Linked DNA regions of Azoarcus olearius. The protein of the gene in region 1 binds, or shares a complex with, the protein of each later gene. Links are inferred from orthologs where the notes say so. Each region holds a gene or a part of one and is shown on either strand. Other genes may lie near its edges.

What was found. Proteins that work in one complex are often made in the same cells at the same time.
Region 2: the proteins of hfq (region 1) and katE are in contact, whole or in part, in a crystal structure (PDB 3VU3), measured with the Escherichia coli proteins. The link is inferred for Azoarcus olearius from one-to-one orthologs.

The regions. Positions count from the first base shown.
Region 1 is NZ_CP016210.1:1,036,967-1,042,606, reverse strand. The notes cover bases 2,654-5,607. They hold hfq (RNA chaperone Hfq), read right to left. Parts: upstream 4,275-5,607; coding sequence 4,032-4,274; downstream 2,654-4,031. Other genes in these bases: der (ribosome biogenesis GTPase Der), read right to left, coding at 4,381-5,607; hflX (ribosome rescue GTPase HflX), read right to left, coding at 2,811-3,950; hflK (FtsH protease activity modulator HflK), read right to left, coding at 2,654-2,793. In the rest of the region: dqs_RS04970 (ATP phosphoribosyltransferase regulatory subunit), read right to left, coding at 1-470; dqs_RS04965 (DUF2065 domain-containing protein), read right to left, coding at 478-663; protease modulator HflC, read right to left, coding at 671-1,552; more of hflK, read right to left, coding at 1,552-2,653; more of der, read right to left, coding at 5,608-5,640. UniProt on the Escherichia coli protein: RNA chaperone that binds small regulatory RNA (sRNAs) and mRNAs to facilitate mRNA translational regulation in response to envelope stress, environmental stress and changes in metabolite concentrations.
Region 2 is NZ_CP016210.1:4,211,220-4,216,499, forward strand. What follows is about bases 2,345-5,280. They hold katE (catalase), read right to left. Parts: upstream 4,902-5,280; coding sequence 2,787-4,901; downstream 2,345-2,786. Other genes in these bases: upp (uracil phosphoribosyltransferase), read left to right, coding at 2,345-2,779; dqs_RS19290 (amidohydrolase family protein), read left to right, coding at 5,056-5,280. Outside these bases: dqs_RS19270 (GTP cyclohydrolase II), read left to right, coding at 1-791; dqs_RS19275 (URC4/urg3 family protein), read left to right, coding at 840-2,129; more of upp, read left to right, coding at 2,147-2,344.

The DNA of each region.
Region 1 (5,640 bases):
ATGCGACTCGCCGGCACTTCGGCCAGGCGCAGCACGTCCGCCAGCAGGCGGACGATTTCGATGTCGGCATCGATGCCTGCGTGGCCGTAAAGCTCCGCCCCCAGTTGCAGGGGCTCGCGCGTCGCCGTCAGCGTCGATGGAAGCGTATGCAACACGCTGCCGCAGTAGCACAGACGGGACACGCCAGCGCGGTTGAGCAGGTGCGCATCGATGCGCGTGACCTGCGGCGTCATGTCGGCCCGTACGCCCATGGTCCGGCCCGATACCTGATCGACCAGCTTGAAGGTGCGCAGCTTCAGGTCCTGACCGGCGCCCGTGGTCAGAGAGTCCAGGTACTCGAGCAGCGGCGGCATCACCAATTGATAGCCCCGGACGCGGAATGCGTCCAGCAGGCGGCGGCGCAACGCCTCGAGGCTGGCTGCCTCGGACGGCAGCGCGTCCTGAATGTGATCGGGCAATACCCAGCGCATGTAAGACTCAGTTGAAAACGAACAGGAGAACGAGCCCGAGCAACATGGACGACAATCCGATGAAGCGGATTTGACCGTCAGCCATGCTGGCGAGCCGCAAAAAAGTTTCGCGCCAGGCGGCTGGCGCGACAAAAGGCAGGATGCCTTCGATGATCAACATCAGCGCGAAGGCCATCATCACACTGGAACCCATCCGGCGATCAGTTCCTTCGCGCGCCTCCGGAGTTCTTCATGAACTTGAAGAAGTCCGAACTCGGATCCACCACCATGACGTCGTCCTTGCCATCGAAGCTGGCTCGATAGGCCTCGAGGCTGCGATAGAAGGAATAGAAGTCGGGACTCTGGCCAAAGGCCTCGGCATAGATCTGGGTAGCCTTCGCGTCGCCCGCACCCTTGACCTGCTGCGCTTCGCGGTAGGCTCCGGCGATCAGCACCTCGCGCTGGCGGTCGGCATCGGCACGGATCTTCTCCGCCTCGGCCGCACCCTGGGAGCGCAGTTCGTTAGCCACCCGTTTGCGCTCCGCCTCCATGCGCCGATACACCGACTCCGAGACCTCGTTCGGCAGATCGACCCGCTTCAGGCGCACATCAAGAATCTGGACACCGATCTTGCGTGCATCCTGGTCGGCCTTGGCGCGCATGTCTTCCATGATCTGGTCGCGCGCGCCCGACACGACGTCGTGCACCGTGCGCTTGCCGAACTCTTCGCGCAGACCGGAATTGACCGTCTGGTTAAGGCGCGTCCTGGCGCGGGTTTCGTCACCCGCCACGGATTCGTAATACAGCCGCGGATCGATGATGCGCCACTTCACGAAGTGGTCGACCAGCACGTTCTTTTTCTCCGACGTGATGAAACGCTCCGGCTCCGGCGTGTCCATCGTCAGGATGCGCTTCTCGAAATAGCGCACGTTCTGGATCAGCGGCAGCTTGAAGTTCAGGCCCGGGGCGTCGATGACCTCCTTGACCTGGCCGAGCTGGAACACGATCGCGTACTGGCGCTGATCGACGGTAAACAGCGACATCGACGCCAGCACGATGGCAAAGAGCACCACACCGGCAATCACGGAAAGCTTGTCGCGCATCAGCGTTCTCCCCGGTCGCGGTTGCGGGTCAGTTCACGGGTCCGGGTATCGGGCAACCCGGAAGACGGGGATGGCGGCGGCACGGAGGCCGTCGGCTCACCCGCGCCTGTGGTGCCCGCGGCCGCCTGCTGAACGAGCTTGTCGAGCGGAAGGAACAGCAGGTTGCCGTTACCCTTCGCGTCGATCATGACCTTCGACGTGCTGGACAGCACCTGCTGCATGGTTTCGAGGTACAGGCGTTCGCGGGTCACGTCCGGCGCGCGCTTGTACTCGGCGAGGATCTGGCTGAAACGACTCGCCTCGCCCTCTGCGTTGGCAACCACGCGCGCCTGGTAGGCGTTGGCTTCCTCGATCAGGCGCGAGGCCGTGCCGCGCGCACGCGGAATCACGTCGTTCGCGTAGGCTTCGCCTTCGTTCTTCTGGCGCTCCCTGTCCTGACCCGCCTTCACGGCGTCGTCGAAGGCGGCCTGCACCTGCTCCGGGGGCTGCGCATTCTGCATCGTGACCCGGCTGATCAGGATGCCGGTCTGGTAGCGATCGAGGATGCGCTGCATCAGTTCGTGCGCGGTCGCGGCAATCTCTTCGCGCCCTTCGTACAGCACGAAGTCCATCCGGCTCTTGCCGACGATTTCGCGCATGGCCGTCTCGGCCGCCTGCGCGACGGATTCGTCGGGGAAACGGTTGTTGAAGACGTAATTCTCCGGACTGTTCAGCACGTACTGAACGGCGAACTGGATGTTGATGATGTTCTCGTCGTCGGTGAGCATCAACGACTCGCGCAGGACCTTGTTGCGCTCCGATCCGCGATAGCCCACCTCGACGGTACGCACCCCGGTGAGGTCGACGATCTCATGGGTTTCGAACGGATAGGGCAAGCGCCAGCGCAGGCCGGGCTCGGTTGTCTCGGTGAACTTGCCAAGACGCAGGACCACGCCGCGCTGGTTGGCGTCAACGGTGTAAAGCCCGCTCGCCAGCCACACGATCAGCACCAGCGCGACGAGCGCACCGAGGCCACCACCGAACTGCCGAAATGAAAAATTGGGTAGTTGCGGGCCGTCTCCGCCCCCGCCGCCAGAACCCCGGCCCTGACGCTTTCCCCCGAACATGCCAGAGAGACGCTGATTGAAGTCGCGCCAAACTTCTTCCAGGTCAGGAGGCCCCTGATTGCCACCGCGATTGCCGTCGCCGCGGTCGCCATTGTTACCGCCCTGGCCACCCCAACGTGGGTCGTTAAGAGACATGAGAACGCCTGTTAGCACTATTGAATAGGTTGGTTGCCGACTGGATCTGCCGCACCGGAACCGGGCGGCGCGTCGCGGCACGCAAGCTCGGCCAGCGCCTCGCGGAGCAGTTCGAGCCCTTCGCCCGTCCTGGCGCTCAAAAAAACGCGCCTGATTCTATCACAGTCCCCCCGCTCGACCGCCGGAGCGGCATGCGTGAGGTCTATCTTGTTCCACACCAGTATCTGCGGCACCTCGGCGGCACCAATTTCTTCCAGCACGCGATTGACAGCCTCGATCTGCGCATCCCGATCCTCGCTTGCCGCATCGACCACGTGCAGCAGGACGTCCGCATGCGCCGTCTCTTCAAGCGTGGCTTCGAACGCCGCCACCAACGCATGCGGCAGGTCGCGGATGAATCCGACCGTATCGGAAAGCACGACGTTCCCGCCGCCGACAAAAAGACGTCGTGACGTCGTATCCAGCGTGGCAAACAACTGGTCCGCCGCGTAGGCGCCCGCCTTTGTCAGCGCGTTGAACAACGTCGATTTGCCGGCATTGGTATAGCCCACGAGAGACACCGTCAGCGCATCGTTACGCTCGCGCGCGCGACGCCGGACCCGACGCTGCTTTTCGATCTGGGCGAGCCGCGACTTCAACAGCTTCACACGGCCACCGAGCAACCGGCGGTCGGTTTCGAGCTGTTTTTCGCCCGGGCCGCGCAGGCCGATACCGCCCTTCTGGCGCTCCAGGTGGGTCCAGCCTCGCACGAGGCGGGTAGACAGATGCTGCAACTGGGCAAGCTCGACTTGCAGCTTGCCCTCGTGACTGCGCGCACGCAGGGCGAAGATGTCGAGGATCAGTGCCGTGCGGTCGATGACCCTGCAGGAGAGCGAACGTTCGAGGTTGCGCTGCTGGGCCGGGGAGAGCGCGTGGTTGAAGATGACGAGGTCGCCGCCGTGCGCCTGCAGCGCCTCGGCGATCTCCTGCACCTTCCCGCTACCGGCAAACAGCGCGGAATCCGGTGCGCTGCGCCGTCCGCGCACCACCGCCTCGACGGTGGCGCCGGCGCTGGTGGCGAGCAGTTCGAGTTCGGAAAGCCGTTCCTCGATGGCGCCTTGCCCGAGGTCCAGCTGCACAAGCACGGCGCGCTCGCCGGTCGCTGGGCGATCAAACATCAGGGGACATTCCGGCGCCCGAAGAAATCACACGGGCCGGGCGGGCACTCCGGCTAGAACTCCGCGGCGCAATGCCGGAAATCAGTTCCCGCCCTCGCCATCCTGCTGCTGGATGGTGACCGGGCGCGCCGGCACCACGGTGGAAATGGCGTGCTTGTACACCATCTGGGTAACAGTGTTCTTCAGCAGGACGACGTACTGGTCGAACGACTCGATCTGCCCCTGCAGCTTGATGCCGTTTACGAGGTAGATCGAAACCGGCACATGTTCGCGCCGCAAGGTGTTGAGAAACGGGTCTTGAAGCAGTTGGCCCTTGTTGCTCATCGTTGAACCTCTATAGTTGTGTTTTTATGAATGTATAGGATTTCATGCTGCACCGCCACAATGACAATGCATCAATCATCCCTGGTGTGGAAATATTCCTCGACAATCACGCCTTTGTCGCATAGGGATTGTGCGCGGTCCGGAACTGGATCCGCAAGGGCGTCCCCTGCAACTTGAAGGCCTCCATGAAGGTCCGCTCGAGGAAGCGGACGTAGGAGTTGGGAATGTGATCGAGCGCGTTGCCGTGGATCACGATGACGGGCGGGTTCATGCCGCCCTGGTGAGCGTAGCGGAGTTTGGGCCGGGCGCTGCCATGGCGGGGTGGGGCCTGCTTGGCGACCGCGGCTTGCATGGTGCGCGTGAGGCGCGGTGTCGAGAGGTTGGACATCGCGGCCGCGTAAGCCCCGTCCACCGACTTCAACAGCGCGGCGATGCCCTCCGCGCGCAGGGCCGAAATCTGATGGAAGCGTGCGAAGGACAGGAACGCGAGCTTGCGCGCCATATCCTCCTTGAGACGCGCGCGGCGATAGTCATCGACCGCATCCCACTTGTTGATCGCGACCACCAGCGCGCGCCCGGTATCGAGTACGAAGCCCGCGATATGCGCGTCCTGGTCCGAGATATCCTGAGCCGCGTCGAGGACCAGCACCACGACATTGGCTTCCTGGATCGCCTGCAGGGTCTTGATCACCGAGAATTTCTCGACGGCCTCGAACACCTTGCCGCGGCGCCGCAGGCCGGCGGTGTCGATCAGCGTGTACTGCTTGCCGCCGCGCTCGAAGGGAATCGCGATTGCATCGCGGGTGGTACCCGGCATGTCGAAGGCGATCACACGCTCTTCGCCCAATAGGGTGTTCACCAGGGTGGACTTGCCCACATTCGGGCGGCCGACGATGGCGACGCGCGGACCGGCATCTTCGGCGGCTTCGACCTCGTCGTCAGCCGGGAACGGCGCAAGCACGAGTTCGACGAGCGCCTTGACGCCGTCGCCGTGCGCGGCGGACACCGCCAGCGGCGCACCCAGGCCAAGCGCATGGAAATCCGCCGCGACGGTCGCGCGGTCCAGCCCTTCCGCCTTGTTCACCACGACCACCACGGGGCGGCCGGCGCGGCGCAGGTGCGCGGCGATCTGGTCGTCGTGCGGGGTACGCCCCGCGCGGCCATCCACCAGGAACAGCAGCACATCAGCCTCGGCGATGGCCTGTTCGGCCTGCCGCGCCATCTCGTGCATGATCCCGTCCTTGGCCACGGGGTCGAAACCGGCGGTATCCACCACGAGGTAATCACGGTCGCCAACGCGGCCGACACCGTAATGGCGATCGCGCGTCAGGCCCGGCTGGTCGGCAACGAGCGCGTCGCGCGTCTT
Region 2 (5,280 bases), 3.2 Mb from region 1 along the record:
TGCTGGCCGCCAATGGCGACGTGCGCGTGACCAAGGCGGCGATCGACCCCGTGTGGTACCTGCCCGGCATCGCCGAGCGCTTCGGCATCCGCGAGACCGCGCTGCGCCGCGCGCTCTTCGAACAGACCGCGGGGATGTTCCCCGAACTGGTCACGCGGCCCGACCTGAAGGTCTTCCTGCCGCCGATCGGCGGCATGACGCTCTACTTCTTCGGCGACGTCGCCAAGCTCGGCCGCCCGGAAACGAAGGTCGCCTGCCGCGTGCATGACGAATGCAACGGCTCCGACGTGTTCGGCTCCGACATCTGCACCTGCCGGCCCTACCTCGCCCACGGCATCGAGGTCTGCGTCGAGATGGCGCAGCAGGGCGGGGTCGGCTTGGTGGTCTATAACCGCAAGGAAGGCCGTGCCCTCGGCGAGGTCACCAAGTTCCTGGTCTACAACGCGCGCAAGCGCCAGCGCGGCGGCGACCGCGCCGAAACCTATTTCGAGCGCACCGAATGCGTCGCCGGCGTGCAGGACATGCGCTTCCAGCAGCTGATGCCCGATGTCTTCCACTGGCTCGGCATCCGCCGCATCGACCGCTGGGCGTCGATGAGCAACATGAAGCACGGCGCGCTCGCCGCGGCGGGCATCGAAGTGGTGGAACGGGTGGCGATTCCGGATGCGCTGATTCCACCCGACGCCCGCGTCGAGATGGACGCCAAGGTCGCCGCCGGCTATTTCAGCGTCGAGGCACCGCCAGCCGAAGCCGAACTCGCGCTCGCCAAGGGCCGCGGGCTGCACGAATGAACCGACGGCCGCGCCGCCCGGCACGCCCGCATTGACGGAGGCCCGCCCATGAGCTTCATCGACGCCATCGCCGCGGCCACCGCCGCCACCTCGATCAGCCGCGCCGGCTGGCATACCCCGGTGGCGGACGACCACCCGGCCGCGGCGCTGCTGTGCGCCGAAGCGGTGCGCAGCCGCTGCGCCGCGGTCATGCGCCATGTCGAGGCGGGCAACTCGGCACTATTTACCTGGCAGCCGCAGCATCTTCCCGCCACCGCCGCCTACGTCGCCGACACCATCCGCCACGACTACCCGGATCTGGCCGTGCCCTACCACAGCCGCTGGCGCCACTTCGAGGCCGGCGGCGTGGACCGCTGGGCGGCGCTCGCCGCGCGCGCCGGGCTGGACGACACCCCGCTGGAGCGCGCGCGCGTCGCGTTCGACCTGGTCATCCCCAGCGTGCTGCTCGACGCTGGGGCCGGCACTGCGTGGCGCTACCGCGACGGCGCCAACGGCCTGAGCCTGGGGCGCTCCGAAGGGCTGGGAGTGGCGAGCTTCGCGCTGTTTGCCGGCGGCGGCTTCTCGGCCGACCCCACGCGCCCGCTGCGCAGCGATGCCGCGGCGCTGGCGCGGCTGGCGCCCGCCCGGCTGGCAGAAGCCTTTCAGGCGAGCGCGGCCAATCCGCTGGTGGGGCTGGAGGGCCGCGCCGCGCTACTGCGCCGGCTGGGCGAGGTGATGGAGGCCACGCCGGCCGTGTTCGGCCGCCCGGCGCGGCTCGGCCATCTGGTCGATTACCTCGCCGCGCGCGCCGCCGGACGGCCGCTGGATGCGGGCGAAGTGCTGGCGGTGCTGCTGCGCGCACTCGGCCCGGTGTGGCCCGGCCGCACGGTGATGGACGGCGTGCCGCTGGGCGACTGCTGGCCGCACCCGGCACTGCCCGGCGACGGCCTCGTGCCCTTCCACAAGCTTACCCAATGGCTCACCTATTCGCTGCTGGAACCGTTGCAGCAGGCGGGTTTCACGATCAGCGGCGTGGACCGCCTGAGCGGCCTGCCGGAGTACCGCAACGGCGGCCTGCTGCTCGATTTCGGCGTGATCGCGCCGCGCGATCCGGCGCTGCTGGCAGAACCCCTCACCGTCGATGCGCCGGCGATCATCGAATGGCGCGCGCTGACGGTGATCGGCCTGGATCGCCTGGCCGACGCGGTACGTGCCGAGCTGGGCCTGTCGGCCGCCGCGTTTCCGCTGCCCTGCGTGCTGCAGGGCGGCACCTGGTCGGCCGGCCGCCGCATCGCCGCCGACCGCCGGCCCGGCGGCGCGCCGCCGCTGGCCATCCTCAGCGATGGAACCGTGTTCTGACCCCCGGGAGACCTGCCATGCACCCTGCCCTGCGCGTGATCGACCACCCGCTGCTGCAGCACAAGCTCTCTGTGGCACGCAGCGCCGACACCACCACCGACAACTTCCGCCGCCTGGTGCGCGAGATCGCGGCGATGCTGGCCTACGAGGTCACCCGCGACCTGCCCACCGAACGGGTCAGCGTCACCACGCCGATCGCGGAATGCAAGGCGCCGATGATTGCCGGCAAGAAGCTCTGCCTGGTGTCCATCCTGCGCGCCGGCAACGGCATGCTGGACGGCATGATCGAGCTGCTGCCGGGCGCGCGCGTCGGCCACATCGGCCTTTACCGCGACCCGCACACGCTGCAGCCGGTGGAGTACTACTTCAAGCTGCCGGAGGACATCGAGGAGCGCGAGGTGATCGTCGTCGACCCGATGCTCGCCACCGGCAATTCCGCCACCGCGGCGCTGTCGCGGCTGAAGGAGGAAGGCGTCGCCAGCCTGCGCCTGGTGTGCCTGCTGGCGGCGCCGGAAGGGCTGGCGGCGCTCGCCGCCCACCATCCCGACGTGCCGGTGACGGTGGCGGCGGTCGACAGCCACCTGGACGAGCACGGCTACATCGTGCCCGGCCTCGGCGATGCCGGCGACCGCCTGTTCGGTACCCGTTGAGCCGCGCTCAGGCGCCCGGCCGGGCCCAGAAGCGCAGCGGCGCCGCCGCGGCCAGGAAGGCGCTGGGCGGCGAGCCGGTGTCCAGCGCAACGAAGCCGCCGTCCAGCTGGGCGGGCAGCCCGGCCTTGTCGAACAGCTTGCGCGCCGCCGACACGTAGGCGACGAACTTGTAGTGCGCATAGGCATCGGCGACGAAATCGCGCGCCTGCGGCTTGTCGGCCAGCGCGGCGACGCCTTCGGCCGAGGGCAGCACCGCCACCGCATCGAACAGCACCGAGGGGGCGCCGTCGAGCTGGTGGTGGGCCGGCAGCAGGCGGCCGTCGTCCGCGGTGACGCCGCCGACGCGCGGCGCCACCACCTCGACCATGCCGCCGGCGTCCTCCACCGCGCTGCGCAACGCGGCCACCAGGGCCGCATCGCAACCGTCGGTGACCAGCACGCCGAGCTTGCGCCCGGCGAACGACTGCGGACCGTTCTGCAGGATGCTGAGCGCCGGCGAAGGCGGCAGGTCGGTGCGCGGCGGGCGCGCCGGCGTCGCGGCCTGCGGCATCTGGGTGAGGCCGATGCCGTCCGCGACCTTGCCGGCGAGCGCGGCGTCGATGTTGAGCAGGTGCGACACCATGCGTTCGCGGATCACCGGCGTTTCGACCTTGCTCAGCTCGAAGACCAGCGCGTCGGCGAGATGGCGCTGCTCCACTTCGGTCTGGCTGATGTAGAACTGGCGCGCCTGGCTGTAGTGGTCGGCGAAGGTATCGGAACGGATGCGCAGCTTGGGGCCGGCGATGTCGGTGCGGGCGCTCTTGAAGCCGATGTCCGGCGCCTCGCGCGGCCCGCCCTCGGCCCCGCCCCAGGAATTCGGCTCGTAGTTGGCCCGGCCCTTGGGATTGAAGAAGGCCATGTGGCCGTCCTGCTGGAAGTGGTGGAAGGGGCACTTGGGCGCGTTGATCGGCAGATGGGTGAAGTTGGGCCCGCCGAGCCGCTTCAGCTGGGTGTCGAGGTAGGAGAAGTTGCGCCCCTGCAGCAGCGGGTCTTCGCTGAAGTCGATGCCGGGCACGATGTTCTGGGTGCAGAACGCCACCTGTTCGGTTTCCGCGAAGAAGTTGTCCACCATGCGGTCCAGCACCAGCCGCCCCACCTTGCGCACCGGCAGGACTTCCTCGGGGATGATCTTGGTGGGGTCGAGCAGGTCGAAGTCGAAGCTGTTGGCGAAGTCCTCGTCGAACACCTGCAGGCCCAGCTCCCATTCCGGAAAGTTGCCGCTCTGCACCGCGTTCCACAGGTCGCGGCGGTGAAAGTCGGGATCGGCGCCGTTGATCTTCACCGCCTCGTTCCACACCACCGACTGCAGACCGAGCTTGGGCTTCCAGTGGAACTTGACGAAGCGCCAGCCGCCCTCGGCATCGACCAGGCGGAAGGTATGCACCCCGAAGCCCTCCATGAAGCGGAAGGAGCGCGGGATGGTGCGGTCGGACATGATCCACATCACCATGTGCATGGATTCCGGCGTCAGCGAGATGAAGTCCCAGAAGTTGTCGTGCGCGGAAGCCGCCTGCGGAAAGTCGCGGTCCGGCTCCTGCTTGACCGCATGGACCACGTCGGGAAACTTGATCGCATCCTGGATGAAGAACACCGGGATGTTGTTGCCGACGATGTCCCAGTTGCCTTCGCGGGTGTAGAGCTTCACCGCGAAGCCGCGCACGTCGCGCACCATGTCGGCGGAGCCCTTGTTGCCGGCGACGGTGGAAAAGCGCACGAAGGCGGGCGTCTTTTCCCCGGCGCGCTGGAAGAGATCCGCGCGGGTGAGGTCGGAAAGCGACTCGTAGGTTTCGAAATAGCCGTGCGCGCCATAGCCGCGCGCATGGACCACGCGCTCGGGGATGCGCTCGTGGTCGAAGTGGAAAAGTTTCTCGCGGAAGTGAAAATCTTCCAGCAGCGTCGGCCCGCGCGCACCGGCCTTCAGCGAGTTCTGGTCGTCGGCCACCGGCACCCCTTGCTGGGTGGTCAGCACCGGCACCTCGCCGCCCGCCACCTGGTGCGTCTCGCCTCCCGGGCCACGGCCCACTTCTTCGTCGTGCAGCCGCGCACGGCCCTGTGCTTCTTCATCGTTCCCGGGTTTGCCCATCTCCGTCTCCTGTCGTCCGGTGGCCACCGCGCCCTGGCGCGCGCCTCGCAAAGCGGCGCTCCTGCAACCGGTGTTCCTGTCGCACAGCGGTTTGCGCGCCGCCGCGCGGCGGGTTAAAAACCCCCAGGCGCTGCACATCCTGTCCGGAGTTCCCATGCTCGATCTCGTGCTACGCAACTGCACCCTGTCCGACGGCCGCCAAGGTCTCGACATCGGCATCGCCGGTGGCCGCATCGTCGCCGTCGAGCCGGCCCTCTCCGCCAATGCGGCCCAGACCCTGGACGCCGCAGGCCAGCTCGTCAGCCCGCCCTTCGTCGACGCCCACTTCCACATGGACGCCACCCTGTCCTACGGCCTGCCGCGGGTGAATGCCTCCGGC